DNA from 2 places in the Streptomyces sp. NPDC002809 genome. Region 2 is predicted to be linked to the other one. Evidence: riboswitches for the same ligand, from Rfam matches in the RefSeq annotation. Region 2 holds a riboswitch; the other holds the start of a gene.
What was found. Region 2 has a riboswitch for glycine ahead of gcvT (glycine cleavage system aminomethyltransferase GcvT). Riboswitches for the same ligand answer to the same signal wherever they lie in the genome.
Positions count from the first base shown of each region.

Region 1: linked by a shared signal. The riboswitch ahead of gcvP (aminomethyl-transferring glycine dehydrogenase) and the one ahead of gcvT (glycine cleavage system aminomethyltransferase GcvT) in region 2 are both predicted to bind glycine.

Region 1 is NZ_JBEOVJ010000060.1:6,535-21,728, forward strand. It holds gene ABT025_RS28170 (FHA domain-containing protein) at 1-106, shown strand, start outside; gene ftsR (transcriptional regulator FtsR) at 147-890, shown strand; gene ABT025_RS28180 (bifunctional nuclease family protein) at 944-1,417, shown strand; gene ABT025_RS28185 (MerR family transcriptional regulator) at 1,583-2,200, shown strand; gene ABT025_RS28190 (DNA polymerase IV) at 2,294-3,742, shown strand; gene ABT025_RS28195 (PRC-barrel domain-containing protein) at 3,667-4,047, opposite strand; glycine riboswitch at 4,149-4,245, shown strand; gene gcvP (aminomethyl-transferring glycine dehydrogenase) at 4,440-7,325, shown strand; gene ABT025_RS28205 (DUF5999 family protein) at 7,419-7,625, opposite strand; gene ABT025_RS28210 (hypothetical protein) at 7,949-8,542, opposite strand; gene ABT025_RS28215 (glutamate-cysteine ligase family protein) at 9,023-10,528, shown strand; gene ABT025_RS28220 (substrate-binding and VWA domain-containing protein) at 10,649-12,436, opposite strand; gene ABT025_RS28225 (CPBP family intramembrane glutamic endopeptidase) at 12,621-13,400, shown strand; gene ABT025_RS28230 (PhzF family phenazine biosynthesis protein) at 13,465-14,286, opposite strand; gene ABT025_RS28235 (PadR family transcriptional regulator) at 14,453-15,085, shown strand.
Region 2 is NZ_JBEOVJ010000008.1:57,923-73,116, reverse strand. It holds gene ABT025_RS07715 (ABC transporter permease) at 1-588, opposite strand, end outside; gene ABT025_RS07710 (enhanced serine sensitivity protein SseB C-terminal domain-containing protein) at 983-1,789, opposite strand; gene ABT025_RS07705 (enhanced serine sensitivity protein SseB) at 1,964-2,734, opposite strand; gene ABT025_RS07700 (AAA family ATPase) at 2,851-3,585, opposite strand; glycine riboswitch at 3,754-3,847, shown strand; gene gcvT (glycine cleavage system aminomethyltransferase GcvT) at 3,990-5,105, shown strand; gene gcvH (glycine cleavage system protein GcvH) at 5,207-5,584, shown strand; gene glyA (serine hydroxymethyltransferase) at 5,603-6,862, shown strand; gene ABT025_RS07680 (L-serine ammonia-lyase) at 7,019-8,401, shown strand; gene ABT025_RS07675 (glucose-1-phosphate thymidylyltransferase) at 8,610-9,677, shown strand; gene rfbB (dTDP-glucose 4,6-dehydratase) at 9,674-10,660, shown strand; gene rfbD (dTDP-4-dehydrorhamnose reductase) at 10,657-11,580, shown strand; gene ABT025_RS07660 (NDP-hexose 2,3-dehydratase family protein) at 12,015-13,391, opposite strand; gene ABT025_RS07655 (nucleotide disphospho-sugar-binding domain-containing protein) at 13,427-14,662, opposite strand; gene ABT025_RS07650 (serine hydrolase domain-containing protein) at 14,970-15,194, shown strand, end outside.

The DNA.
Region 1 (15,194 bases), on a different contig from region 2:
CTATGTCAATCGTGAGCGCATCGACTCCGTCGCGCTGTCCAATGGCGACGAAGTGCAGATCGGCAAGTACCGGCTGGTCTTCTACGCGAGCCAGCGCGGCATCTGACCGTCCCCCCGACTCCGTCGGGGGGACCCGAGGAAGGTCCATGCTGAGAACACCGACGGGCGGTGCCGGACACGGCACCGCCACCGCCGACGACCGTCCGATGAGCATCGGCACGGTGCTCCTGCAATTGCGGGACGAGTTCCCCGAAGTCACCATCTCCAAGATCCGCTTCCTGGAGGCCGAGGGGCTCGTCGAGCCACAGCGGACACCTTCCGGATACCGGAAGTTCCGTTCCGGCGACGTTGAGCGGCTGGCTCAGGTGCTGCGGATGCAGCGGGACCACTATCTTCCGCTGAAGGTCATCCGGGAGCACCTGGACGCCCTCGCGCGGGGTGAGCAGGTCGCTCTGCCCGCCCCGGGCGGCGAGCCCGAGCTGACCGACGGCGGCTGGACCGGTGGGCCGGGGCGGGCCACCGCGGCCCGCATCGGCCGCGCCGAGCTCCTCGCCGCCGCCGAGGTGACCGAGAGTGACCTGGACGCTTGGGAGTCGTACGGTCTCGTCGCGCCGTCGGCGCAGGGAGGCTATGACGCCGAGACGGTCACCATCGCCAGGCTTGTGGCGGATCTGGGGCGATTCGGTCTGGAACCTCGTCATCTGCGCGCGATGCGAGCAGCCGCGGACCGGGAGGCCGGGCTGATCGAGCAAGTCGTCGCGCCGCTGCGCCGGCACCGGAATCCGCAGACCAGAGCGCATGCCGAGGCCACCGCGAAGGAGCTCGCCGAGCTCTCCGTACGGCTGCACTCGGCCCTCGTACAGACCGCTCTGCAGATCCGTCTTCACTGATCCCGGCGGGGCCCGACTACCCAAACCTGCCGAGCACGTCCTAGGGTTGCTGTGTGAACGAGCTCGACGTTGTGGGTGTCCGGGTGGAAATGCCCTCCAATCAACCGATCGTGCTCCTGCGTGAAGTGGGAGGCGATCGGTACCTCCCCATTTGGATCGGTCCTGGTGAGGCGACCGCGATCGCCTTCGCTCAGCAGGGCATGGCTCCGGCCAGGCCGCTGACCCATGATCTCTTCAAGGATGTGCTCGAGGCCGTCGGCCAGGAGCTCACCGAGGTCCGGATCACGGATCTGCGAGAAGGGGTCTTCTACGCGGAGCTGGTCTTCGCCAGCGGAGTCGAGGTGAGCGCGCGGCCTTCCGACGCGATAGCGCTCGCCCTGCGCACCGGTACGCCGATCTACGGCAGTGACGGGGTGCTCGACGATGCGGGAATCGCGATTCCCGACGAGCAGGAGGACGAGGTGGAGAAGTTCCGCGAGTTCCTCGACCAGATCTCGCCGGAGGACTTCGGTACGAACAGTCAGTGACGTCCCAAGGGGCGCGCCAGCGCATCCGACAAGCCTTTCCCGATCGTGAGTCACGGGAAACCACCCTCAGGGTGATTATCACTCGGCGTGCCGAGTGTGGCGATCGTTGACGCACCCCGGGTGACTGCCTACCTTCGAGTGGGCAGGTCAAGGACGGAGGTCGGCGTGAGAAGCAGCGGCGACGGTACGGCAGCAGGTGGGCCGTATCCGCAGCAGGGGAGTACAGCCGGCCACACCATCAGGCAACCGGCTGCGCCGGACGCGATGGCGGGGGACGGCGTGACATCGGCCAACGAGATCGGCTATCGGGGCCCGACGGCGTGCGCAGCCGCGGGTATCACCTACAGGCAGCTCGACTACTGGGCCCGCACGGGGCTGGTGGAACCGAGCGTCCGCCCGGCCTACGGGTCGGGCACACAGCGGCTCTACAGCTTCCGGGACGTCGTCCTGTTGAAGATCGTGAAACGATTCCTCGATACCGGGGTGGCGCTTCAGAACATCCGCACCACCGTGCAGCACCTGCGGGCCCGGGGCTTCCAGGATCTCGAGCGCATGACGCTGATGAGTGACGGAGCGACCGTCTACGAGTGCTCCTCGCCCACCGAGGTCGTCGAGCTGCTCCAAGGGGGCCAGGGAATCTTCGGCATCGCCGTCGGGGTGGTGTGGCGGGACGTGGACGCCGCGCTGTCCCAGTTGCACGGGGAGCGCGTGGACACCGGCGAGACACTGATCGGCAACAACCCCACCGACGAACTCGCCCGTCGGCGCAACCGGGCGGGCTGACCGGGTGGCAGCGCGGCCGCACCCCGGAATTCCGGGGTGTGCCCGCCGTCGTCACAGGGCGGCTGTCAGTGCCGTAGGGCACCATCGGTTGATGTGAGAGCCGCGCCCACCATCCTGCATCTGGACATGGATGCCTTCTACGCGTCCGCGGAGCAGGCGGCGAAGCCGAGCCTGCGCGGCAAGCCGGTCGTGGTGGGCGGACTGGGCCCCCGCGGAGTCGTCGCCACCGCCTCGTACGAGGCGCGGCGTTTCGGGGTGCACTCGGCGATGCCGATGGCGCAGGCCAGGAGGCTGGCGCCGAACGCGGCCTATCTCGTGCCGCGCTTCACGCTCTACCGGACGGTGAGCGACCAGGTCATGGAGCTGCTGGGGCGCCTCTCGCCCCTGGTCGAGCCCCTCAGCCTCGATGAGGCCTTCGTCGACCTGGAGGCGGGCGGCACGGCGGACGACGCGGCCTCGGCCCTGGAGATCGGCGAGCAGCTGCGCGGGGCGATCGAGGCGGTCACGGGGCTCAGCGGCTCCGTCGGGCTCGCAGGCTCCAAAATGCTGGCGAAGATCGCCTCCGAAGAGGCGAAACCCGACGGGATCCTGCTGATAGAGCCCGGCACGGAGCGGGAACTCCTCGCGCCCATGACGGTGCGTACCCTGCCCGGAGTCGGCCCCGCCACCGCAGACCATCTGCGCCGCGCCGGCATGACCACGGTCAACGACCTCGCCGAGGCGGGCGAGGCGGAACTCGTACGGCTGCTGGGCAAGGCGCACGGCAGCTCTCTGCACCGCATGGCGTTCGGATACGACGACCGGCCCGTGGTCGCCGAGCGGGACGCGAAGTCGGTGTCGGTCGAGGACACCTTCGACACCGATCTGCATGACCGCGTCCGGGTCAGGACCGAGGTGGAGCGGCTGGCCGACCGGTGTGTCCGGCGGCTGAGGGGTGCCGGACGGTCAGGGCGCACGGTGGTGCTGAAAGTGCGGCGCTACGACTTCTCGACCCTCACCCGCTCCGAGACGCTCCGTGGGCCCACCGACGACCCCACGGTCGTCAGAGAGGCCGCGGCTCGGCTCCTGGAGTCCGTGGACACCACCGGCGGCGTGCGGCTGCTGGGCGTCGGCGTCACAGGCCTCGCCGACTTCACCCAGGAGGACCTGTTCGCCCAGGCGGCGGACGAGCGGACGGCGGCCGAGCTCCCCGACACCACCGAAGCGGGCGCGGACGAGGGGGAGCCGACGGGTGAGGAGCCCGCGCAGGAGAGTGCTGAGCAGCTTGCGGCGCGGCGCTGGCCGGCCGGACACGACGTACACCACGACACCCACGGGCACGGCTGGGTACAGGGCAGCGGGGTCGGGCGGGTGACGGTGCGATTCGAGGAACCGGAATCGGCGCCCGGCCGGGTCCGTACGTTCCGTATCGACGATCCGGAGCTGCAGCCGGCCGATCCGCTGCCGCTCGTACGGAACCCGGTGGACTACTCGTCCTGGCCCGCCAGCCTGCCGAAGTCGCGGTCGGGGGCGCTCTCGCCCGGCGCCGAGTCCAGACCGTAGTGCCGGTAGAGCTGAAGCTCCTGTTCCGGCGAGAGGTGACGGCCGACGCCGAAGTCGGGTGCGTCCTTGATCAGGGCGCGGTCGAAGGGGATGCGCAGCGTGTCCTCGACGAATTCGCTGGGCTCCAACGGGACGAAGGCATCCCGGCTGAACAGTCCGGTGCGCACGGCCGCCCACTCGGGCACACCGGTGGCGTCGTCGAGGTACACCTCGTCCACGGTTCCGATCTTGGTGCCCTTGCGGTCGAACGCCTTGCGGCCGATCAGGCTGCGCGGATCGATGTCGGTCTGCACGTGGCCTCCCATTGGTCGCAGCTACTCCACAGGCACTACAGAAGTGCACATCCGTGGCATCGGCCACTCGAGATTTCCACCGCATACCCCGCTGGTAGGCTGGCAATGGCTGCTGACCCTGTGCGGGAGAGTCCTCCGGAGGCAATCCGGAGGCGCCGAAGGAGCAAATCCTCCCCGGAATCTCTCAGGCCCCCGTACCGCACGGACGAGGTCACTCTGGAAAGCAGGGCGGGTTCCCGCACGGCCACGGCCGGACAGGAACTCTCCCTCACCGACGGTGAAAGCCGGTGCGCCCTGCGGGCACCGGTGAAGCTCTCAGGTTGAGATGACAGAGGGGGAGGCCGTTCGGGCACCCCGCGCCGTGGTGCCCCTCGCAGGTCGTGACAGACCAGGAGGCCTCCATCATGACCCCCCGTCGCACTTCGCTCTCCCAGCTCGAACAGGGGATCCCCTTCGAGCAGCGCCACATCGGTCCCGATTCCGAGGCACAGGCGAAGATGCTCGCCCAGGTCGGTTACGGCTCGCTCGACGAGCTGACCGCCGCCGCGGTGCCCGATGTGATCAGGAGCGCCGAGGCCCTGAAGCTGCCGGCCGCCCGGACTGAGGCCGAGGTCCTCGCCGAGCTGCGCCTCCTCGCCGACCGCAACCAGGTCCTGGCCCCGATGATCGGGCTCGGCTACTACGGCACGTTCACCCCGCCGGTGATCCTCCGCAACGTCATGGAGAACCCCGCCTGGTACACGGCCTACACGCCCTACCAGCCCGAGATCTCCCAGGGCCGCCTCGAAGCCCTCCTGAACTTCCAGACGATGGTCGCCGAGCTCACCGGGCTGCCCACCTCCGGCGCCTCGCTGCTCGACGAGGGCACCGCCGCGGCCGAGGCCATGGCACTCGCCCGGCGCGTCGGCAAGGTGAAGAAGGGCGTCTTCCTGGTCGACGCCGACACCCTGCCGCAGACCGTCGCCGTCATCGAGACCCGCGCCGAGCCGACCGGGGTCGAGGTCGTCGTCGCCGACCTCACCGACGGCATCCCGGCCGAGATCGCCGAGCGCGGCGTCTTCGGCGTGCTGCTGCAGTACCCGGGCGCCTCCGGAGCCGTACGGGACATCAAGCCCGTCATCGAGCAGGCCCACGGGCTCGGCGCGATCGTCACCGTGGCCGCGGACCTGCTGGCGCTCACCCTGCTCACGTCGCCCGGCGACCTGGGCGCGGACATCGCGGTCGGCACCACGCAGCGCTTCGGTGTGCCGATGGGCTTCGGCGGTCCGCACGCCGGCTTCATGGCCGTACGCGAGAAGTTCGCCCGCAGCCTCCCGGGCCGCCTCGTGGGTGTCTCCGTGGACGCGGACGGGAACAAGGCGTACCGGCTGGCCCTGCAGACCCGCGAGCAGCACATCCGCCGCGAGAAGGCCACCAGCAACATCTGCACCGCTCAGGTGCTGCTCGCCGTGATGGCCGGCATGTACGCCGTCTACCACGGCCCCGACGGGCTGCGGACGATCGCACGGCGCACCCACCGCTACGCGGCCATCCTGGCCGAGGGCCTGCGGGCCGCCGGTGTCGACGTGGTGACCGGTACCTACTTCGACACGCTCACCGTCCGGGTCCCGGGCAAGGCCGCCACGGTGGTCGCCGACGCCCGTGACCGCGGGGTCAACCTGCGGCTCGTCGACGGCGACCTGGTCTCGCTCGCGTGCGACGAGACCACGACCCGCGCGCAGGTCGCTGCCGTCTGGGCCGCCTTCGGCGCCGAGGGCGACATCGAGGCGCTGGACGCCACGACCGCCGAAGCGCTGCCCGAGGGGCTGCTGCGCACCGACGCCTTCCTGACCCACCCGGTCTTCCACCAGCACCGTTCCGAGACCGCGATGCTGCGCTACCTGCGCAAGCTCGCCGACCGCGACTACGCGCTGGACCGCGGCATGATCCCGCTCGGCTCCTGCACCATGAAGCTGAACGCGACCGCCGAGATGGAGTCGATCACCTGGCCCGAGTTCGGCGCGCTGCACCCGTTCGCACCGGCCGAGCAGGCCGAGGGCTTCCTGACGCTCATCCGTGAGCTCGAGGAGCGCCTCGCCGAGGTCACCGGCTACGACGCGGTCTCCATCCAGCCGAACGCCGGGTCGCAGGGCGAGTTCGCGGGGCTGCTGGCCGTGCGTGCGTACCACCGGGCCAACGGCGACGAGGGCCGGACCGTCTGTCTGATCCCTTCCTCCGCCCACGGGACCAACGCGGCGAGCGCCGTGATGGCCGGCATGAAGGTCGTCGTGGTGAAGACCGCCGACGACGGCGAGGTCGACATCGACGACCTCCGTGCCAAGATCGCGCAGCACCGCGACGAGCTCGCCGTGCTCATGATCACCTACCCGTCCACTCACGGTGTCTTCGAGGAGCACGTCGCCGACATCTGCGCCGAGGTGCACGACGCCGGCGGTCAGGTGTACGTCGACGGGGCCAACCTCAACGCCCTGGTCGGCCTCGCCAAGCCGGGCCACTTCGGCGGCGACGTCTCGCACCTGAACCTGCACAAGACCTTCTGCATCCCGCACGGTGGCGGCGGTCCCGGCGTCGGTCCCGTCGGTGTGCGTGCGCACCTGGCCCCGTACCTGCCGAACCACCCGCTGCAGCCCGCCGCCGGTCCGGAGACCGGTGTCGGACCGATCTCGGCTGCCCCGTGGGGCTCGGCCGGAATTCTTCCGATCTCCTGGTCCTACGTACGCCTGATGGGCGGCGAGGGCCTGAAGCGTGCGACGCAGGTCGCCGTACTCGCGGCCAACTACATCGCCAAGCGGCTGGAGCCGCACTACCCGATCCTGTACAACGGCCCGGCCGGACTGGTCGCGCACGAGTGCATCGTGGACCTGCGCCCCATCTCCAAGGCGACCGGCGTCAGCATCGACGATGTCGCCAAGCGCCTCATCGACTACGGCTTCCACTCGCCGACCATGTCTTTCCCGGTCGCGGGCACGCTGATGATCGAGCCGACCGAGAGCGAGGACCTCGCGGAGCTGGACCGGTTCTGCGACACGATGATCGCCATCCGCGGCGAGATCGAGAAGGTTGCCTCGGGCGAGTGGAGCGCGGAGGACAATCCGCTGGCCAACGCCCCGCACACCGCGGCCGCGCTGGGCGGGGAGTGGGAGCACGGCTACAGCCGTGAGGTGGCAGTCTTCCCGGCCGGGGTGTCCGCCGCCGACAAGTACTGGCCGCCGGTGCGGCGGATCGACGGTGCGTTTGGTGACCGCAACCTCGTCTGCTCCTGCCCGCCCCTGGAGGAGTACGACAACTGATTCCGCAACGCCGGAACACGGGGGCGTGACGCGGACATGCGTGGGGGCCGGTGCGGAGACATCTCCGGGCCGGCCCCTTTTCGTACCGGCCGCTCAGGCCGCCTTCACCACCCGGCCCGTTTCCAGCGGTCGGTGCGGGGCGATGATCTGCCCGTCCGGGAGCAGCTCACCGGTGTCCTCGAAGAGCAGGACGCCGTTGCACAGCAGGCTCCAGCCCTGTTCCGGATGGTGCGCCACCAGACGGGCGGCCTCCCGGTCGGCTGAGTCGGCTGTCGGGCAGGCTGGCTGGTGCTGACACATGGCTGGGTTCTTTCGCTGCGTTGAGTTGAGTGTCCTGCGGCTTGAAGAGGTGTTCATGGCCGCCCCCCGTATCGATCGGTCCGGTCCCAGTGTTGCCCTACGGGCGTCAATCCGCAGGGATTTCGCAGCAGCACATCTTCTCCTCCCATGACGCATCACCCGCCCGGACGGTTCAACGCAACTGCACTGTCACTTCGGGTGGTTCGGGGTGGCCGGATGGGGCTAGTCCGGATGGGCGCGTGTGCCCCCACCTGATGGCACTGTGCCCCGCCACCGGGTCGGGTGGCGGGGCACAGTGCCAGTCAAGTGGGGGGAGCCGGCGTTCAGGCGGGAGAACCGAGCAGGGGGCCGGGGCCGGGTGCGATACGGGTGGTGATCACGGGGAGCAGATCAGCGACCCGGTGCGGACGGTGTGCCGCGATACCCGGTGGGGCGGGAGCCAGCGGAACCAGGAGATCGGCCGGGGCCGGTGAGCCGCCGGAGGCGTCGGCCCCGGTGTCCCCGTGCAGCCACAGCGCCATCATGTAGAGCTCGGGGATGGAGAGCAGCCTCGGCTGGTAGGGCGTCGCCGCCGCTTCCGCGTGGCGCAGGGCGAGTTCGGTCGAGGCGATGTACGGGCCTTCGAAGAAGTGCGAGAAGGCCCAGCCGTCCGGGGTGAGCATCGTGTCCGCCGCGGCGACGGCTCGCTCCGTGCTGCGGATCAGGAAGCGCCACGCGGCGAGCCGGGTGGTGGGCGCGAGCCCGCCCGGACCGATTCGGTCCAGCACATGGACGGGGAGCGGCTGTTCGGGGCTCAGCGGTCCCTGGGCGGACCGCAGGGCGGGGGTGCGGGCCTCGCGGACCGCGGTCGGTGAACCGAGCGCCGCGAGAACGCTGCGCAGAGCGGGCGCGGGAGCCGGGGGTACATGCAGCGGCATAGTGGTCGCCTCTCACTTCGGAGACACGGTGGAGCGTGGGCGGGTGCAGACGGCGCTGTCGGCGTGCGGGGCCAGAGGAGGCCGGTGACTGGGCCGGTGCGTCAACTCTCTGCCTCGTCCGCGGAGTTTATACGACACGTGTTCACGCGGTGTTTCCACTAGCCGCCACGGCTATTGCCGGCAAGGCGGTATCCGGACTCAATTATGCGGAGATTATGTTGATTCGTTGCGAGCGGCGCAGCCACCGCCTCAGGTTTTTCCCGTGCGGCGGTAGGCTGAAACGTGTCGGCGCTTTCCCCGGGCGTCGAACGGGGAATCTGCGCGCTGCGTCATGCCGAGTGAATGTGCCCCCGGCCTCGGTCATCAGATTAGCGGGTGCGCGGCGTCCGTGGTGCGTTATCGATCTCCCCGTCTGGGCATTATCGATCGTGACGCGAGCGGCCTGGGCCGCGGGCTGCCCACTCGAGGAGGGACACTTCGATGGGGGAGAAGGTTGTTGCGGGCGCCTTGGACCTGTCCGACCGGCAGAAGTACCGGAGGAAGCTCCACCAGTGCCTGGAGGGGCTGGGGAGGCTCCTGGCGGAGCGGAGGTTCGACCGGCCGCGCAACCTCATGGGCATGGAGATCGAGCTGAATCTGGCCGGCGCCGACGGTATGCCGAAGATGTTGAATGGGCAGGTTCTGGAGCGCATCGCGAGCCGCGATTTCCAGACGGAACTGGGGATGTTCAATCTCGAAGTGAACATAGTTCCCCACAATCTTTCAGGCCGTGTTCTCGATCGGCTGGCCGAGGAACTGAGGACCGGTCTCGGATATGCCGACCGGAAGGCCGCCGAGGTCGACGCCGGGATCATGATGATCGGAATACTTCCCACCCTCGGACGCGAGGACATGGTCCGGTCCAATCTCTCGGACGTGGACCGTTACGCGCTGCTGAACGATCAAATGGTGGCGGCGCGCGGTGAGGATTTCTCCCTTGATATCGAAGGTGTGGAGCGACTGGTCTGCACCTCCGGGTCGATCACGCCCGAGGCCGCCTGCACCTCGGTGCAGCTGCACCTGCAGGTGACTCCGGAACGCTTCGCGGACGTGTGGAACGCAGCCCAGGCCGTCGCGGCGGTCCAGGTGGCCATGGGAGCCAATTCCCCCTTTCTCTTCGGCCGCGAGCTGTGGCGGGAGTCGCGGCCGCCCCTCTTCCAGCAGGCCACGGACACCAGGCCGCCCGAACTCCAGAACCAGGGGGTGCGGCCGAGGACCTGGTTCGGTGAGCGCTGGGTCGATTCGGCGTACGAGCTCTTCGAGGAGAACCTCCGCTTCTTTCCCCCGCTGCTGCCCATCTGCGACGAGGAGGACCCGCTGCGGGTCCTCGACGAGGGCGGGGTGCCGCAGCTCCAGGAGCTCGTCCTGCACAACGGCACGGTCTACCGGTGGAACCGCCCGGTGTACGGGCTCGCGGACGGCGTCCCGCATCTGCGGGTGGAGAACCGGGTGCTGCCCGCGGGACCGACCGTCGCCGACGTGATCGCCAACACCGCGCTCTACTACGGACTCGTACGGGCTCTTGCGGAGGAGCCCCGTCCGGTGTGGACGAGGATGCCCTTCACCGCCGCGGCCGAGAACTTCGACACCGCCTGCCGCCGGGGCATCGAGGCCGAGCTGCTCTGGCCCCGTCCGGGCCGTTCCGGCGGACTGACCCGGGTCCCGGCCGTCAAGCTCGTGCGGGACGAACTGCTGCCTCTGGCCGCCGCGGGGCTCGACGCCTGGAACATCGCGCCCGCGGACCGGGACCGCTACCTGGGAATCATCGAGGAGCGCTGCAGGCGGCGGGTGAACGGGGCGTCCTGGCAGGCGGACACCTACCACCGGGCCCGGGAGGCCGGGCTGGGGCGGGCCGAGGCCCTTGCCGCCATGACCCGGCGCTACGCCGAACTGATGCAGGACGGCGAGCCCGTGCACACCTGGCCCGTGGACCTTCCCGCACGGTGAGACGGGCCGGCGCGACCGGTTGCTTTGGCCGCCGATCCGGACACTCGCTGCCCCCGGGCGGACCTCGTCCCCGCCGGCTGCGGGAGAGGTCCGCCCGGCTCGTCGACCTGGCCGTGCGCGCTACTCTCCGGCTGCGCCACCGCTCTGTCCCGCGGTCATGACGGCCTGCAGGATCACCGCCTGGATCTCCGCCGGGTCGCTGACCTGATATCCGCCGCCGCCGGTCACCTTCGCTATCTCGTTCACCTCTTCGCGGTCGGCGTCGGGGCCGACGGCGATGGCGAGCAGCGGTACCGGGCGCTCCGGGTCGGTGATCCTCTTGAGCTCGGCGATCAGCGCGGTGCGGGAGATGGACTGCTCATCCTGGTTCGAGCCGTCCGTGAGGATCACGACAGCGTTGAACTTGCCCTTCACGTAGGTGCGCTGTGCCTCCTTGAAGGCGGCCAGCGCGGTGTCGTACAGACCTGTCGCGCCGTCGGGCACGGGCTGCAGCGCGGCGAACGCCGCGGCGAGCTTCTCGCGGTGCGTGCCGCCGCCCTTGGCCGGGTCGCCGAGCCGGCCGGTGGTCACCAGCCGGCGGTAGTCCTTGTCGCCGTCGAGCCGGGTGGCGAACTCCCAGAGCCCGATCTCGTCGTTGGGGGTGAACTGGTTGAGCGCCTGGATCAGGGAGGCCTTGGTGACGTCCATCCGGGACTGGTTGCGGCCCGGCACGATCGTGGCCATCGACCCCGAGGCGTCGACGACGGTGGTGAGCCGCGCGCTCTGCACCGTGATGGTCCACATGCCGAGAGTCTCCTGCAGCGTCTCGTCCGAGGGCGCTGTCCCGGGCGATGTGGCGTACGGCTGGGGCGACTTGCCGCCGGCCGAGGCGACGAGGCTGTCGTCCGCCGTGCCGTCGACCGTGCGGAATCCGTGCTCCTTCAGCGTGCGCTGGGCGGCTTCCTCGGACAGCAGCGTCATGAACCGTAGCGCCGCCCGGCTCTGGTCGGTGGTCTGCTCCTCCTCGTTGACCAGGGTGAACGGGTAGTTGAGGAGCGGGGCGCCGTCCTTGGGGTAGAAGAGGTCGAGCTTGCCGCCGTCCGCGGACTCGGCGTTGTGGGCGAACGCGGCCTGCTCGGAGAGCAGCACCGCCTGGTTGCGTGCCGGGTTGCCCTGCTCCGCGCCGGAACTGTCCTGGGGCAGGGTCTCGACGACCTGGGTGTCGCCGTCCGACATCCGCTGGGCGAGCAGCTTGGCGGTGGCCGCGGCTCTGGTGTCGCTGTCTCCGCCGAGCTTGTCGGAGGAGATGCCGATGCTCGTCAGCGCGAGCAGACCCGTGGCGCTGCGAGCGGGGTCGGCCGAGCCGAGGCGCACCTTGTCGGATTCCATGGCCGCGGCTGTCAGTTCGGCCCAGGAGTACTTCTTCTCCGGCCAGCCGAGAGTCTTGGCGGCGGAGGGCACCATGGCGAGTGTGACGGGCGAGGACGCGACGGAATCGCCAGGGGTGATCGGGATGGCGTCCCCGTTCCCCTTCGCCCGGTTCAGCCAGAGATCGGAGTCGGGGAGCCACATCTGGTAGTCCGGTGCACGGGTGCCGCGCGCGAGCGCGTCCGCGACCTTGTACGAGTCGCGGGCCACCACGTCCACGTCCACACAGTGGCCGTCGGATCTCAGATCGTCCTCGCGTGCCTTGTCGGCGACGGCACGCACGGCGGGAGCGATGTCCGGTGAGGCCATGATGGACAGGTGTACGGCGGTTTCCTCGCAGGACTTCGAGAACGACAGCAAGCCGCCCTGTGCCGCGACCGCCGTTCCCGCGGCCACGGCGAGAACGAGCATGGTGGCTATGGCCACGGTGCGACGGCGGCGCGGTGGACGGTCCCCGCTTCCGTCCGTGGCGTAGTCGTCGGGCAAGCTGTGACGTCCCATGTCGGTGGTGCCCCTCCTTGAGGATGAACAAGGAAAAGGGGGACCACACCATCGGCAATGGTGCTCGTCCCCCGGCCTGTCGCGCATGATCTTCGTACCTTCATTCGAGACCCTAGCGGGGCGGAGAAGGGCATGGGACGTGAATGCACAACTGAGGGCAGGTGTACAGGTGGAGGTGGGGCGAGTGGCTGATTCTTTTCCTCAAGAGGCCGTCTCACGACGGATTCTGCGGTCCGAGACGGTGTTGGTGCTGGCTCTCTCGCTGGGCGCCAGCGGGGTGTCTGCCCTGATCAGTTTTGTCGGATCCCTGACGAAACCAGGGGGTTTGAAGGATCAGGCGGCCACTCTCAACAGTTCCTATGCGCCGGGACGCCCATGGCTGGATCTCGCCTGGCAGCTCTTCGGGATCACGACGGCGCTGGTGCCTGTCGCCCTGGTGGCGCACCTGCTGATCAGGGAGGGCGCGGGGCTGCGGGCCATCGGCTTCGACCGGACCGCGCCGAGGTCGGATCTCGGGCGCGGGGTCGTGGTGGCGGCGGGTATCGGCAGTGCGGGTCTGGCCTTCTATCTGGTCGCCCGGGCAGCCGGTTTCAACCTCACGGTCGTCCCCGAGTCACTGCCTGACGTGTGGTGGAAGTTCCCGGTGCTGATCCTGTCGGCGATCCAGAACTCCGTGGTGGAGGAAGTGATCGTCGTCGGATATCTGCTGCGCAGGCTGGGGCAGTTGGGGTGGACCCCGATGGCCGCACTGGTGGCCAGTTCGGTCCTGCGCGGCTCGTACCACCTGTACCAGGGGGTCGGCGGCTTCGTCGGCAACATGGTGATGGGCGTCGTCTTCGTGCTGCTGTACCGCCGCTGGCAGCGGGTGGGGCCGCTGGTCGCCGCGCACGCCCTGCTCGACATCGGCGCGTTCGTCGGTTACGCACTGCTCGCCGGGAAGGTGGGCTGGCTGCCGACGCCCTGAGCGGGGGAGGCGTGTGTGCCGGGAGGGGGTGTGCGGACGGGCCGCACACCCCCTCCCGGCGTCGTCACAGGGTGACGAGCAGTTCGCCGTCCACGACCGTCACCGCACGGCCGGTCAGCAGGGTGCGGTCGCCACGCAGGGACGTGCGGACCAGTCCGGACCGCGCGGACGCCTGCAGGCCGGTCAGCTCGTCGCGGCCGAGCCTGGCCGACCAGAACGGCGCGAGTGCGGTGTGGGCACTGCCCGTCACCGGATCCTCGTCGATGCCCACGGCGGGGAAGAAGCCGCGGGAGACGAAGTCGTAGCCGCATCCGGACGAGGCGGCGGCCGCTGTCGCGATGACGCCGCGCCGCGAGTGGGCGGTCAGTGCCGCGAAGTCCGGCGAGAGCCCCCGTACGGCCGCCTCGTCGGTCAGTTCCACGAGCAGGTCGCCGACGTGCGGGCCGGTGCCGTGCACGGACACGGGCTCCGCGCCCAGGGCGGCGGCCAGTCCCTGCGACGGGGTCTCCGGGGTCAGTGGCGCGGTGGGGAAGTCGAGCGAGATGGATCCGTCCGGGGCCGTGGTCGAGGTCAGTACCCCGCACCGCGCGGCGAACCGCACCGTTCCGCTCGCGACCGACGCGGTGTGCAGGACGTGGGCCGTGGCGAGCGTGGCATGTCCGCACATGTCGACCTCGGTGGCCGGGGTGAACCAGCGCAGCGCCCAGTCCGCGGCGCCGCCCGGTGGCAGCGGGTGGGCGAACGCGGTCTCGGAGAGGTTCAGCTCCGTGGCGATCTGCTGAAGCCGGCTGTCATCGGGGAACCCCTCCGGGCCCAGGAGGAGGACACCCGCGGGGTTGCCGGAGAAGGGGCGGTCGGTGAACGCGTCGACGATTCGAATCCTCATGGTCCGACGGTAGGGGTGCGGCAAAGCCGCAGGCCAAGGCCAATTCCGGGTCGGCGGCTCGGAAATCCGGCGAAGGGGTTTGCCAAGCGACTGATACCGATATATCGTTGAGGCATCGCGATAGTGCAGCGATACACCAACGATCATTACGAGAAGGAGTACGGTCATGCGTTCACATGGACATGAGCACGGACACGGTCACGGGCGTGGGCGAGGCCCCTACGGGCCCGGTCAGGCGGAGCGGGGCGACTTCGAGGGGCGACGGGCGGCCTTCGGCCAGTTCGGTCCGCCCTTCGGTGGCGGCCCCTTCGGCGGCGGTCCCTTCGGTGGCGGACGAGGCCGGGGTGGCGGTCGGGGACGGGCGCGCCGCGGTGACGTGCGTGCGTCGATCCTCGCGCTGCTGAAGGACCGGCCGATGCACGGTTACGAGATGATTCAGGAGATCGGCGAGCGCAGCGGCGGGGCCTGGCGGCCCAGCCCGGGCTCGGTCTATCCGACCCTTCAGCTGCTGGAGGACGAGGGCCTGATCGTCAGTGAGAGCGAGGGTGGCAAGAAGCTCTTCACTCTCACCGACACCGGCCGCGCCGAGGCGGAGTCGGGACCCGACGCGCCCTGGGAGGAAGCCGGCCGCGGCGTCGACTGGGAGAGCGTGAACGAGATCCGGCAGGCCGGCTTCGGCTTGATGGAGGCGTTCGGGCAGGTCTGGAAGACCGGGTCGGCCGATCAGCGCGAGAAGGCGCTGGCGGTTGTCAACGACGCCCGCAAGAAGCTCTACCTCATCCTCGCCGACGAGAACTGAGCCGACGGTGGAAGAAGTGGGCGAAGGTGTGCCGAAGGGCCCCGCGGCAGTGCTGCGGGGCCCTTCGGCGTGTCACGGGTGGGCTGCCGGGCCCTTCGGTGTGTCACCG
Region 2 (15,194 bases):
GATCAGGACCGCGATCCGCAGCGTGAGCCCTTCCATCCCGAAGGCGTTGCCCTGCAGGGAGGCGGAGATGGAGATCGCGAAGAGCAGCAGCGGGAAGGCGAGGAAGGTGTCCATCAGCCGGCTGATGAAGCTGTCCACCCAGCCGCCGTAGAACCCTGCCACGACGCCCATGACGACACCGATGACGACGGACAGCAGCGTGGAGCCGACGGCGACCACGAGAGAGACCCAGGAGCCTTCGAGGATGCGCGCGAGGATGTCGCGGCCGGTCTGCGGCTCGACACCGAGCGGGTGGTCCAGGCTCATCCCGCCGAAGTCGCCCTTGGGCGCCAGCATGAGCGGGTCGACCAGGCTCTGGTTGAACGCGTTGGGGTCGAGCCCCAGGAGCGACTGGAGCGGCTTGGACAGCACCGCGGTGAGGATCAGCAGCACGACAACGATGCCACCGGCCATCGCCGCCTTGTCCCGCTTGAAGCGGGTCCAGGCGATGCGGCCGAGCGAGCGCCCTTCGATCTCCTTGCGGCCTGCGCCTTCCAGTACCGCTTCGGGCTGTGAATCCGCCCTGGTGGTCTCGATAGGTGCCGTCATTGCGCTGGAGACCCCTCTCGGCCGGCGGTGGCCGGCCCGTGACCGCCGCTGTAGCGGCTTCTACATGACCTTGATTACGCAAGGGCGCGCTGCCGGACGGGCCCTGCTCGAGAGTGGGGCACGGAGGGCATGGAGCACCTGCTGCGTGGAGTCTTCAACCACTTTGTGATCACCCGCCAGACCTGACGGGGAATGTTTGCTCAAACGTGATGCGGTCAGTGAGCTTCCGTTATCCGGACAGCATGATCGAGTGAGCGGACTACTTGGCTACTAATCCGCCAGAACGGACATGCCACCCAAGTAACGCCATTGCATGGCTATTTGGGTGACCGCGTCGGACGTCTTGTCCGACAGGGAGCTGTTTGTCCGTTCCTGGAGCCGGACTTGGGCGGGCCTAGTAGGCGCGCGGAGCGGGGCCGGGGGCCTGCGGGTAGCCGTAACCGGGAGCGACGACGGCACCGCGGCCGGCCGGGGCGTGCGGCTCCCTGTCGTAGAACGGACGGGAGTTGGCGCGCAGCCACATCGCGACCGGGTCGTACTCGTCGGCCATCGCGACCGTGGAGACCGGGAGCCCCTCCGGAACCGTGCCGATGGACTGCTGCATCATCGACCGCACGGCGTCCACGGACGGCCCGCTCGTGTCGTACAGATCGAGCCCGATGGCGAGGTACGGGACACCGATCGCGGGCTGCACCCAGGCGCGGCGCAACGACCGGATGGCGGGGGTGTGATGGGCGTTCTGCGTGAGCTGGGCGTAGAACTGCGGGATCTCGATGGCGGGGTCGCTGATCCGCAGCGGTCCTGCGGGCATCCGGTCGAGGCCGGTGGCGATCCGGCGCAGGTCCAGCCAGGGGATGCCCACGCCGCCGCCCGGCGCGTGCGGGTTCAGCCAGATGCCCCAGCGGTCGGGGAACAGGGCTCGGGCGATGTCGCGGCCGCTCACGACCTCGTGGTCCCGGTTCCAGCCGCTGGCGGAGAGCTCCTGGGCGGAGGTGACACAGGGGGCGTAGCCGAGGCCGTCGATCTCCATGTTGCCGTACTGGGCGTCGGGCGAGCCGGCCCGGCCGTGCCAGAGGAGCATCCAGATCCGGTCGGCCGCGAGGGCCTGGAGGAGTGCCTCGTACGCGTCGTAGCGCCCGGGGGTCACTTGGCGCAGCATGTGCTCGACCTGCCCGGCCGCCGCGGTGCCTGACGCACTCACCCTGGGTCCCGCCCCTCTTCGATCCACTGTGTCGGCCTGCCGCTCCCGGGGCTCTCGGGGCGGCGCGGTGCCGAGGCACCAGCCATCAAACCAGCTTATGCGGCGGCCCTGACACCGACTTGACTCCCGGGGCCGGAGCCGTCGGCCCGCGGCGACGGCCCCCTTGCCTCACCGCTACTCGGCGGGGCGCTGATAGAAGGGCCGCACCCGCGCCCGCATCCAGTCGGCGACCGGGTCCTGGGCCACGTCGAGCAGCACCAGGTTGACGGGCCACGGCACCTCGACGCGCCCCAGCGCCCGGCCCAGGGCGTCCATGGGGGCGTTGCGCCCGGCTCCGTCCCAGGTGGAGAACTCGATGCCGACGAAGAGGACGGGGTCGCCGCCCTCGATGCTGGCCAGGGCGCGCCGGGCGCTGAGCACGACGCCGCTCGCCTCGAACTCGCCGGCCGCGGCGGAGAGGAAGTCGACGGGGTCCTCCTGCCAGTCCGGCTCGTACAGCCGGACCCGGCCGCCGCTGGACGGTCCGTCGAGCGCGGTGCGTCCGGCCCGGCAGACCTCGGCGACGGCGGGCGGCGGCAGCGGCATGCCGACCGCGCCGCCGGGGTTCACCGCGATGCCGAGCTGCGGGGGAAGACCCCGGGCGAACTCGCGGGCGGGGGCCACGGTGAACGACACATGGGCGCCCACGCAGGCGAGGAACTGCTGTTCGGAGCTGAACACGGGTACGTACGGCGCGCCCTCGATGTCCAGCGTCGGCAGATCGAGGTCGGTGGCGTCCGGCGAGCCGCCGCTGGGCAGGGGCACCCACAGGTGGCTGCGGCCGAGCACCTCCACCAGCCTGCCGCCCGCTTCCGGGCTGCCGAGCGAGGCGCTCAGCACTTCTTCGAGCTCGTTGGCCGGCCATCCGCCCTGCGGATGGGTCCGGGCCGGTGCCGGAATGTCCACTGTCTTCCTCTCTCACCCCATGTCGTGCAGCAAGAGATTAGCGTCGATCTTTCGTGACAGGCTGTCGGGTTCTCCGGCGCTCCCGCTTCGAGCTGCCGGGCCGGCAGCGAGCGGGGCTACGGCCCGCCTGTCGCGCCGGGTTCCACGGTTCGGGACGCGGGATGCCCGGCCTCACCCTGTGCGTCTGCGAACGTGATCCTCGTCAGCAGCCCCGCCGCCTCCCGGTCCAGCAGCACCGCCGAGGCGCACCCCAGCGGCAGCAGGCCCGCCTCGGTGTCCCGCAGCAGTCGCCCCACGGCCCTGCGGTGCCGGGCGAACGCGTACCCGGAGACTCCTCGGCCGCGCTCGCGCTGCCCCTCCCTCGCGGTCCGCGGGGTGACGTCGAGCAGTACGAGGTGCAGGATGCGGCCGCGGCGCCGGGCATCACGGGCCAGCCAGCCGCGCACCCAGGCCTGGGTTCCGCAGTCGTGGACGACCAGGGAGGCGCCGGAGCGCAGCACCCGCCACAGGCCCCAGTAGTGGGCGACGCGGACGAGCGGACGGTAGAGGGCGTACGGGAGTAAGCGGGGCATCAGGGCCGCCCAGCGGTCCCTGGTGTTCTGGGAGTCGACGGCGTGCGCCGAGACGGCCCGTGCGATGAGTGTCGATTTACCGCTGCCGGGCAGTCCGGAGACCACCACCACGTCGCCCGCGGCGAAGTGCAGGCCGCGCGGGCTGCGCCCGCCCCGCTCCCGCAGGTCCCGTACGACAGGTGCGTGCGGGCCCAGCGCCTCCCTGGCCGGCGCACCCGGCTGCGCGGGCAGTGCGCCGTGCGCGACCCCCGCGGTCGTCGCGTACCGCTGCAACGTCATCGCCCTCCCCCTGTCGGCTACCCACACCTGCCCAAGAAGTGTAAAGAAAAGGTAATGCGGCACAACCGTCCGACCCGCCGGATCCTGCAGGAGACCGGCATCGGTACCGGCCCCCCACTCTCCCGCAATGCGTGCGATGATGGCCCCCTCAACTGCATACAGGCCGCTCGAATCCGCGCGGGAGAGTCCCGGCCACCGTGCCGGGCGCCGAAGGAGCAAGATCCTCCCTTGAATCTCTCAGGCCCCGTACCGCGTGGATGAGGCAGATCTGAAAAGCGAGTCGCCCTGCGGCTCCACCCAAGGTGCAAGCCGAACCCCTGCGGGGTCTCTCGGCGAACCTCTCAGGTTCCGATGACAGATGGGGAGGGATCGTCCTCGTCGTCATGCCCTGGGAGCCTTCAACCATGAGCACCGCCCCCCGTCTCACCGCCCTCGATGCCCTGCACCGTTCGCTGGGCGCGACCATGACCGACTTCGCGGGCTGGGACATGCCCCTGCGGTACGCCAGTGAGCGCGACGAGCACAACGCCGTGCGCACGAAGGCCGGCCTCTTCGACCTCTCCCACATGGGCGAGATCACCGTCACCGGCCCCGAGGCCGTGGCGCTGCTGAACTTCGCGCTCGTCGGCAACATCGGCACCGTCTCCGTGGGCCGCGCCCGCTACACGATGATCTGCGCCGAGGACGGCGGCATCCTCGACGACCTGATCGTCTACCGGCTGGGCGAGACCGAGTACATGGTGGTCGCCAACGCCGGCAACGCCCAGATCGTGCTGGACGCGCTGACCGCCCGCGCCGACGGCTTCGACGCCGAGGTGCGCGACGACCGCGACGCGTACGCGCTGCTCGCGGTCCAGGGCCCCGAGTCCCCCGCCATCCTCGCGGCCGTCACCGACGCCGACCTGGACGGTCTGAAGTACTACGCCGGGCTGCCCGGCACGGTCGCCGGGGTCCCCGCGCTGATCGCCCGTACCGGCTACACCGGCGAGGACGGCTTCGAGCTCTTCGTCGCCCCCGAGCACGCCGAGCAGCTGTGGCGGGCCCTCACCGAGGCGGGCGCCTCCCGCGGCCTGATCCCGTGCGGGCTCTCCTGCCGCGACACGCTGCGCCTGGAGGCGGGCATGCCGCTGTACGGACACGAGCTGACCACGGCGCTCACGCCGTTCGACGCCGGTCTCGGCCGGGTCGTGAAGTTCGAGAAGGAGGGCGACTTCGTCGGCCGCAAGGCCCTGGAGGCCGCCGCCGAGCGCGCCGAGACCGCCCCGCCCCGCAAGCTCGTCGGCCTGGTGGCCGAGGGCCGCCGGGTGCCGCGCGCCGGGTTCTCCGTCGTCGCGGAGGGCGGGGTGATCGGCGAGGTCACCTCGGGCGCGCCCTCGCCCACACTCGGCAAGCCGATCGCCATGGCGTACGTCGACGCCGCACACGCCACGCCCAGCACCACGGGCGTCGGGGTGGACATCCGGGGCAGCCACGAGCCGTACGAGGTCGTGGCCCTGCCGTTCTACAAGCGGCAGAAGTAGAACCGACGGCGGATCCGGCACTGCGCACGTGACGCAGTCCTGTCTCACACCGTAAGACCATCGTTCATCAGCACTCCCCCGCGTACAGGAGAATTCAGGTCATGAGCAACCCCCAGCAGCTGCGGTACAGCAAGGAGCACGAGTGGCTGTCGGCCGTCGAGGACGGTGTGGCCACGATCGGCATCACGGAGTACGCGGCCAACGCGCTCGGTGACGTCGTGTACGCCCAGCTCCCCGAGGTCGGTGACACGGTGACCGCGGGCGAGACCTGCGGCGAGCTGGAGTCGACCAAGTCGGTCAGCGACCTGTACTCGCCGGTGACCGGCGAGGTCACGGCCGCGAACCAGGACGTCGTGGACGACCCGTCGCTGGTGAACTCCGCCCCGTTCGAAGGCGGCTGGCTGTTCAAGGTACGTATCGCGGAGGAGCCGAAGGACCTGCTCTCCGCCGACGAGTACACCGCGTTCTCCGGTAACTGAGACCCAAGGGACCACCTGATGTCGCTTCTCAACTCCTCCCTCCACGAGCTGGACCCGGACGTCGCCGCCGCTGTCGACGCCGAGCTCCACCGTCAGCAGTCCACCCTCGAAATGATCGCCTCGGAGAACTTCGCTCCCGTCGCGGTCATGGAGGCCCAGGGCTCCGTCCTGACCAACAAGTACGCCGAGGGCTACCCCGGCCGCCGCTACTACGGCGGCTGTGAGCACGTCGACGTGGTCGAGCAGATCGCGATCGACCGCATCAAGGCGCTCTTCGGCGCCGAGGCCGCGAACGTACAGCCGCACTCCGGTGCGCAGGCCAACGCCGCCGCGATGTTCGCGCTGCTGAAGCCGGGCGACACGATCATGGGCCTGAGCCTGGCGCACGGCGGGCACCTGACCCACGGCATGAAGATCAACTTCTCCGGCAAGCTCTACAACGTGATCCCGTACCACGTGGACGAGACCGGTGTCGTGGACATGGCCGAGGTCGAGCGCCTCGCCAAGGAGTCCAAGCCGAAGCTGATCGTGGCCGGCTGGTCCGCGTACCCCCGCCGGCTGGACTTCGCCGCCTTCCGCCGCATCGCGGACGAGGTCGGCGCGTACCTGATGGTCGACATGGCGCACTTCGCCGGTCTCGTCGCCGCGGGTCTGCACCCCAACCCGGTGCCGCACGCCCATGTCGTCACGACCACCACGCACAAGACCCTCGGCGGTCCGCGCGGCGGTGTGATCCTGTCGACGCAGGAGCTCGCCAAGAAGATCAACTCGGCGGTCTTCCCCGGTCAGCAGGGTGGTCCGCTGGAGCACGTGATCGCGGCCAAGGCGGTCTCGTTCAAGGTCGCCGCGACCGAGGAGTTCAAGGAGCGCCAGCAGCGCACCCTGGACGGCGCCCGCATCCTCGCCGAGCGTCTGGTGCAGCCGGACGTCACCGAGGTCGGCGTCTCCGTCCTGTCCGGCGGCACGGACGTGCACCTGGTCCTGGTGGACCTGCGCAACTCCGAGCTGGACGGCCAGCAGGCCGAGGACCGGCTGCACGAGCTGGGCATCACGGTCAACCGGAACGCCATCCCCAACGACCCGCGGCCGCCCATGGTCACCTCGGGTCTGCGGATCGGCACGCCGGCGCTCGCCACCCGCGGTTTCCAGGCGGAGGACTTCACCGAGGTCGCCGAGATCATCGCGTCCGCCCTCAAGCCGTCCTACGACGCGGACGACCTGAAGGCCCGCGTCGTCGCGCTCGCCGAGAAGTTCCCGCTGTACTCCGGTCTGAAGTAGTCCGGACCGGCGTATTTGCACGTTGGGGAGGGGCACCGCGCACACTGAACAGTGAGCGCGGTGCCCCATCCCTTGTCCCCGCTCTTCGGGCCCACCCCCGCCCGTACCGCACCACCCGGCAGACAAAGGCGTCTACCAACCCTTAGGAGTCCCCCCGTGGCCATCTCGGTCTTCGACCTGTTCTCGATCGGCATCGGCCCGTCCAGCTCCCATACGGTCGGCCCCATGCGCGCCGCCCGTATGTTCGCGCGCCGGCTCAAGAACGAGGGCCTGCTGGCCCACACCGTCTCGATACGCGCCGAACTCTTCGGCTCCCTCGGCGCCACCGGCCACGGCCACGGCACCCCCAAGGCCGTCCTGCTCGGCCTGGAGGGCGAGTCCCCCCGCACCGTCGACGTCGAAACGGCGGACGACCGGGTCGAAGCGATCCGCGCCACCGGCCGGCTCAACCTCCTCGGCATGCACGAGATCGCCTTCGACGCCGACAAGCAGCTGATCCTGCACCGCCGCAAGGCACTGCCGTACCACGCCAACGGCATGACGGTCTTCGCGTACGACCACGAGGACACCCTGCTCCTCGAGAAGACGTACTACTCGGTCGGCGGCGGCTTCGTCGTCGACGAGGACGCCGTCGGCGAGGACCGGATCGTCCTCGACGACACGGTCCTCAAGCACCCCTTCCGCACCGGCGACGAGCTGCTGCGCCTCGCCCGCGACACCGGCCTGTCGATCTCCTCCCTGATGCTGGAGAACGAGCGCGCCTGGCGCACCGAGGACGAGATCCGCTCCGGGCTGCTTGACATCTGGCGCGCCATGCAGGCGTGCGTGTCCCGCGGCATGGCCCGCGAGGGCATCCTGCCCGGTGGCCTCAAGGTCCGCCGCCGCGCGGCGAACACCGCGCGCCAGCTGCGCGCCGAGGGCGACCCGCAGACCCACGCGATGGAGTGGATCACCCTCTACGCGATGGCGGTCAACGAGGAGAACGCCGCGGGCGGCCGCGTCGTCACCGCGCCGACCAACGGAGCGGCCGGCATCATCCCGGCGGTGCTGCACTACTACATGAACTTCGCGGCCGGCGGCGCCACCGAGGCGGAGAAGGACGACAGCATCGTCCGCTTCCTGCTGGCAGCCGGCGCCATCGGCATGCTGTTCAAGGAGAACGCCTCCATCTCCGGCGCCGAGGTCGGCTGCCAGGGCGAGGTCGGCTCCGCCTGCTCCATGGCCGCGGGCGCCCTCGCCGAGGTACTGGGCGGCACCCCCGAGCAGGTCGAGAACGCCGCCGAGATCGGCATGGAGCACAACCTCGGCCTGACCTGCGACCCCGTCGGCGGGCTCGTCCAGATCCCGTGCATCGAGCGCAACGGCATGGCGGCGGTGAAGGCCGTCACCGCGGCGAAGATGGCGCTGCGCGGCGACGGCATCCACAAGGTCTCCCTGGACAAGGTCATCAAGACCATGAAGGAGACGGGCGCCGACATGTCCGTCAAGTACAAGGAGACGGCGCGGGGCGGGCTCGCGGTGAACATCATCGAGTGCTGAGGGCCGGCCCTGCCCGGCGCGTTCACGCCTTCGGCGCTGTCAGGGCCTTCCTCACCCCGCCCCAGGGCCCTCCGCACGGGCGGGCGCCGGACATCCCGGCGCCTCCCGGGACAGCGGCTCTCCACCGCGACTCCACCTTTCCTGCAGCTGTGGCCTCCACGCTACGAGCGGAAAGAGACTGGAGTCATCTGCTGTGGAGGCTGGCTACGTGAAGGCACTCGTGCTGTCGGGCGGGGCTGGGACCCGACTTCGACCGATCACCCATACTTCGGCGAAACAGTTGGTTCCTGTGGCCAACAAGCCCGTCCTCTTCTACGGGCTCGAGGCGATCGCCGATGCCGGCATCACCGAGGTGGGCGTCGTCGTCGGGGACACCGCCGACGAGATCCGCAAGGCCGTGGGGGACGGTTCCGCGTTCGGCCTCGAGGTCACCTACATCCGCCAGGACGCGCCGCTGGGGCTGGCGCACGCGGTACGCGTGGCCCGTGAATTCCTGGGCGACGACGACTTCGTGATGTACCTCGGCGACAACTTCATCGTCGGCGGCGTCACCGAACTGGTGGACAGCTTCCGCACCGAGCGCCCCGACGCGCACATCCTGCTGACCCCCGTGCTCGACCCGTCGGCGTTCGGAGTGGCCGAACTGGACGCGGAGGGCCGGGTGTCCGCACTGGTGGAGAAGCCCGAACATCCCAAGAGCGATCTCGCCCTGGTGGGCGTCTACCTGTTCACACCCGCCATCCACGACGCCGTTCTGGCCATCAAGCCGTCGTGGCGCGGCGAACTGGAGATCACCCACGCGATCCAGTGGCTGATCGACGAGGGCCGGGACGTGCGCTCGACCACGATCTCGGGGTACTGGAAGGACACCGGCAACGTCACCGACATGCTGGAGGTCAACCGCTCGGTACTGGAGACCGTCGTCCCCGACGTGCTGGGCACGGTCGACGCCGACAGCGAGATCATCGGCCGGGTGCGCATCGAGAAGGGCGCCCGGATCACCGGCAGCCGTGTCGTCGGGCCCGCGATCATCGGAGCCGACGCCGTGATCACCGACTCGTACGTCGGGCCGTTCACCTCCATCTCCGAGGGCTGCCACATCTCGGACAGCGAGGTCGAGTACACGATCATCCTGCAGAACTCCGCGCTGACCGGTGTTCGCCGTGTCGAGGCCTCCCTCATCGGCCGGGACGTGCAGGTGACCCCGGCCCCCCGCAACCCGTCCGCCCACCGGTTCGTGCTCGGTGACCACAGCAAGGTGCAGATCTCGTCATGACGAAGCGTGTGCTGGTCACCGGCGGTGCCGGTTTCATCGGTTCCCACTACGTCCGGACGCTGCTGGGCCCCGAAGGGCCCGGCGATGTGTCCGTGACGGTACTGGACCGACTCACCTACGCGGGGAATCCCGCCAACCTGGACGCCGTGCGCGCGCATCCCGGATTCACGTTCGTGCAGGGCGACATCTGCGACGGCGAGCTCGTCGCGCGGCTGATGGCCGGACACGACCAGGTGGTGCACTTCGCGGCGGAGTCGCACGTGGACCGGTCGATCGACGGAGGAGCCGAGTTCGTACGGACCAATGTCCTGGGCACGCACACCCTGGTGGACGCCGCGCGCCAGGCCGGCGTCGAGACGTTCGTGCACATCTCCACGGACGAGGTGTACGGGTCGATCGACGAGGGCTCCTGGCCGGAGACGGACCCGCTGCGGCCCAACTCCCCCTACGCGTCCGCGAAGGCGTCCAGCGATCTCATCGCGCTGTCCTACCACCGGACGCACGGACTGGACGTGCGGGTGACCCGCTGCTCCAACAACTACGGCCCCCACCACTTCCCCGAGAAGTTCATCCCGCTCGTCGTCACGGAGCTGCTGGACGGCGGGAAGATCCCGCTGTACGGCGACGGCGGCAACGTCCGGGACTGGCTGCACGTCGACGACCACGTCCAGGGCATCGAACTCGTCCGCACCCGGGGCCGCGCCGGCGAGATCTACAACATCGGTGGCGGCACCGAGCTGTCCAACAAGGAGCTGGCGGAGATGCTCCTCGCCGAGTGCGGCGCCGACTGGGACTCCGGCGTCGTCCATGTCGAGGACCGAAAGGGCCACGACCGCCGGTACTCGGTCGACTGCTCGAAGATCCGGGACGAGCTGGGCTACGCGCCCCGGAAGGACTTCCGGGAGGGACTGGCGGAGACGGTCCGGTGGTACCGCGACCACCGCGACTGGTGGGAGCCCCTGAAGGAGCGGGCCGCGCTGTGAACCCGTGGCTGGTGACGGGGGCGGGCGGAATGCTCGCCCGTGACGTCCTGCGACAGCTCGCGGCGGCCGGCGTCCCCGCCTTCGGCCTGGGCCGCTCCACCCTGGACGTCACCGAAGCCGACTCCGTACGGTTCCTCCTCAAGGACCACCGCCCGGCCGTGGTGGTCAACTGCGCGGCCTGGACAGCGGTCGACGACGCGGAGGCGCAGCCCGCCGCGGCTCTCGCGGTCAACGGCACGGGCGCCCGCCAGGTGGCCGAGGCGTGTGCCGCGACGGGCACGGTGCTGATCCAGGTCTCCACGGACTACGTCTTCGCGGGGGACGCCGGAGCGCCGTACCGGGAGGACGCGCCCACCGCGCCCCGGAGCGTGTACGGGCGCACCAAGCTGGCGGGCGAGCAGGGTGTGCTGGAGACCCTGCCGGACACCGGATACGTGGTGCGGACCGGCTGGCTGTACGGGGCGAACGGGCCCAGTTTCGTACGGTCGATGATCCACCTGGAGCAGGCGCGGGACACCCTCGACGTGGTCGACGACCAGCGGGGGCAGCCCACCTGGACGAGGGACCTCGCCGACCGGCTGGTCGCCCTCGGACGCGGTGCACTCGACGGGACCGCCCCGCCCGGTGTGTATCACGGCACCAGTACGGGAGAGACGACCTGGTTCGAGTACGCCCGGCAGATCTTCACCCTTCTCGGCGCGGACCCCGAACGCATACGCCCCACCTCCACCGATGTCTTCCCGCGGCCCGCGCCCCGGCCCGCGTACAGCGTGCTGAGCCACGGCCGGTGGCGCACGGCGGGGATCGAACCGATCAGGCCGTGGCGGGAGGCACTGGCCGAGGCGCTGCCCGAGGTGCGCCGGGCGGCTGCCGGAGGCCGGGCCGGCGGCAAGGAAGGCCGGCCCCTGCGCCAGGCCTGACGGCCGGCGGGGAGGGCGGCGGGGAGGGCGGCCTTCCTCCGCGCCCGGTCTGACGGCCGGCCTCCGCCCGTCCTCGCGGCCGAACCCGGCCCCTGGCCGGGACCCTTCTCCCCCATGCACCGAGCCCGGTCCTCCTGGACCGGGCTCGGTGCGTTCGCCAGGCAGGTGCACCGCCCTGCGCCTGCCGCGGCACCGGGTCCGGCGCGGCGGGATCCCTGTGCTCCCTGGGCGCCGCCGGCCGGATCTTCGCGGATCACCGCGCCCGGCACCCCGCACGCGCGCGACCGGCCCCGACTCGGACGAGTCGGGGCCGGTCGCGTGGAATGGCCTGGGGCCGGAGGATCGTCCGCATGCTGGATGTATTCGGGCGCTCCGGCAACGCGGCGAGGTGCCTACCTGCCGTCGTACGCCCGTCAGGGACTACGGGACAGCCCTCAGGCGGCGTTGCTCAGGGTCGGTGCGTCGAGGTCGGCGAAGCCCAGGAAGGTCAGCAGGCTGCGGGCCTCCACGTTGAGGTGGTTGCCGTAGCGCACGAACTCCATCAGCTGACGCAGCGTCATCCAGGTGTAGTTGTCCGGGACGTCGACCGGGAAGCTGTCGTCCGCCTCGACCAGGAGATAGCGGTTCTGCGCGTGGTAGAACCGGCCGCCCTCCTCGGAGTGGAGCGCCTCGAAGCGGACGTTCCCGGGCGGTGCGGTGAGAACCTCGTCCAGGAACCGCGGCCTTCCGGCGCCGGGGGGCGACCCGTAGTTGCCCGGCTGGCAGTGGACCGTCGGCGCCATCTCGATCACGTCGCCGGCCCCCGTCTCGACCCGGGCCTGCACCAGCAGGTGCATCACGCCCTCCACCCGTTTGGCCACGAAGGCGATCACCCCTTCGCTGCGGGGCTTGAGCATCACCTGGGACCAGCTGGCGACCTCGCGGTTGCTGGCGGCGACATCGACGCCGACGACGCTGAAGTGCTTGCCCTCGTCGTGGGTGATGACGCCGTCGGACAGCGACCACGAGTGCACCTTCGACAGCGGGATGCGCTCACGGGTCAGGGTGGCCCGGCACTTGGCCTCGGTGAACCAGCTCAGCAGCTCCGCCGTTTCGCGGTGGCTCCCCGAGTCCGGCTGCCAGGAACGGGCCAGCGCGTTGCGGAACGTGTCCCCCCGGCGCTTGGAACCGGTCAGCCGGAACGGGGCCGCACCCGAGAGGACGGTCCGGGTGTCCATGTTCACCAGGTTGTCGACCGCGAGCAGTTCGCCGATCTGGGCGACGCTGAGCCAGCAGAAGTCGTCGAGCAGGTCGATGTCCTCCTCCACCTCGACGATCATGTTGCGGTTGCGCTTGCCCAGGAACCAGGACGCCTGCTCGGACTGGAGCGCGTCGTGGAGGACCCGTCCCCTGCGAGGGTTGACGAACCACTCCAGGTACGGAACGGCCTTGCCGCCGTGCACCTGTGTGTAGTTGCTCTTCGTCGCCTGCACGGTGGGCGAGAGCTGGACGAGGTTGATGTTGCCCGGTTCCATCTTGGCCTGCAGCAGGAAGTGCGGGACGCCGTCGAACTGCTTGACGAGGCACCCGAGGATCCCGTATTCGGGTTGCACGATGATCGGTTGCTGCCAGGCGTCGACCTCACGGCCCGAGTTCCTGATGTCCAGGCCCTCGACGGAGAAGAAGCGCCCGCTGCGGTGCACCAGGTTCCCGGTCCCCGGCTCGATGTGCCAGCCGTCGAGCCGGTCGAGCGGGACCTGGGACACGCGGTACTCGTTCGCCTCGCACCGGGCGGTGAACCAGCTGGTGAAGTCGGCTATTCCAGAAAACAATTGGGGCTCCCAAGGACAGTTCGAAAGCCGGGCCGCTACCGGGACTGCAGCTCCCGCACGAGTCGGTCGATCACGGCCGCGGGGCTGGGCTGGGCCGCCATCTCCGCGCTCACCGCGGCCGCCGCCTCGGCATAGGCGGGATCGGTGAGCAGACGGTCGGCCATTTCCCGCACGGTGACCGGGTCGGCCTCGCCGAGCGGCATGGACAGGCCGGCCTTGCAGTCGACGACCCGCTGCGCCACCAGGGGCTGGTCGGCGCCGTCGGGCAGCACCAGCTGCGGAGTTCCGCTGTGCAGCGCGGCGGCGGTGGTGCCCGAGCCGCCGTGGTGCACGATCAGTGAGCACGTGCCGAGGAAGGCCGACAGCGGAAGGTACCCGGCCAGGCGTACGTTGTCGGGCAGTTCACCGAGCGCCTCGAAGTCCGTCGAGTGGTCGGCGAGGACGATCTCGACGTCCAGTTCGCTCAGCGCCTTGATCAGCAGCAGGAGTCCGCTGCCGTCGGACAGCAGCGGGATGACCGTGCCCAGGGTCAGGCAGATCCTCGGCCGCTCACTCGGCTTCAGCACCCACTCGGGCACGACGGAGCCGCCGTTGTAGGGGACATAGCGCATCGGCCACCAAGGGCTTCCGCCTTCGGCGTCGGGCTCGTCCTGCTCCAGCCCGCCGAGACTCGGGGGCCGCGGATCGATACGCGCGACCAGCCGGGGCCGGCGGTCGCCGATACCCAGCCGTTCCCGCAGCCCGGCGATGACCGGCGAGTCCTCGTCGATGACGCCGGTGCGGTGGTTCTGCGCACCGCTCTCCTTGATGCCCTGGTCGCGCATCGACCAGGAGACGCGGTTGCCGACCTCCAGCGCCGGAACTCCCAGCGCGGCCGCGGCCAGCAGGCCGGCCGCATGGTCGGAGGGGTACACCACGAGGTCGGCCCCGAAGCTGCGGCCCGCCTCGATGGTGCCCTCGGTCATGGCGAGCGTGAAGAGGTCGAAGGGCTTCATGTCACGGGCTGCCTCCCAGTAGCCCGGCGGCAGCAGGTCAGGCTCGCCGTCGGCGGGCGGGGGGACCTCGCCGCTCTGTGCGAGCAGCAGGTCCGCGCCGACATCTCGGTGCGGAAAGACGTTGACGGTCGGGAGTCCGGACTCCGCAGCGGCCCCTGTGACATAGGCGGTGGTGGCGAGGAGGACCTCGTGCCCGGCGGCCCGTGCGGCCCACACCAATGGCACGACCGGCAGCAGCAGCCCATAGCCGGGCGCGGCAGGAAAGAGGATTTTCATATTCGGGATGCTGCCACAGAACCGTCGGTAAATGGTTCGCCCGATCCCGGAGAATTCATCGCTCAATACACAGTAGAGGAATTCACCATCGTTATTCGAGTGCGCCCCCAGCGAAGCTCCGCCATCTGATGAACCGCCATGACCCGAGCCCGTCGGAAGCGCCGTGGAACACGGCCGTTGATCACTTTCCCCTCCTGTACGACATCCCGTTCCGGCCCGAGCGTCGCATTACCGGAATTCGAGTGGAACACGAGTGGTGAAACTATCGTCAAGGTTTGATCCGACGTGAGTACGAAGGGTGGGCGCTGTGAGTGATATTCCGCGGAACGGGTCGGTGGAGGACGGCTTCGCCGAGGTGGCGAAGGCGTTCGAGGCGAACTTCGCGTCGGGCACGGAGGTGGGGGCCGGCGTATGCGTCTACCACCGCGGCCGGCCGGTGGTGAACCTGTGGGCCGGCACCGCGAGCGAGGACGCCGACGACCTGTGGCGGCCCGAGACCCTCGGCCTGCTCGCCTCGCCCACCAAGGCGCTG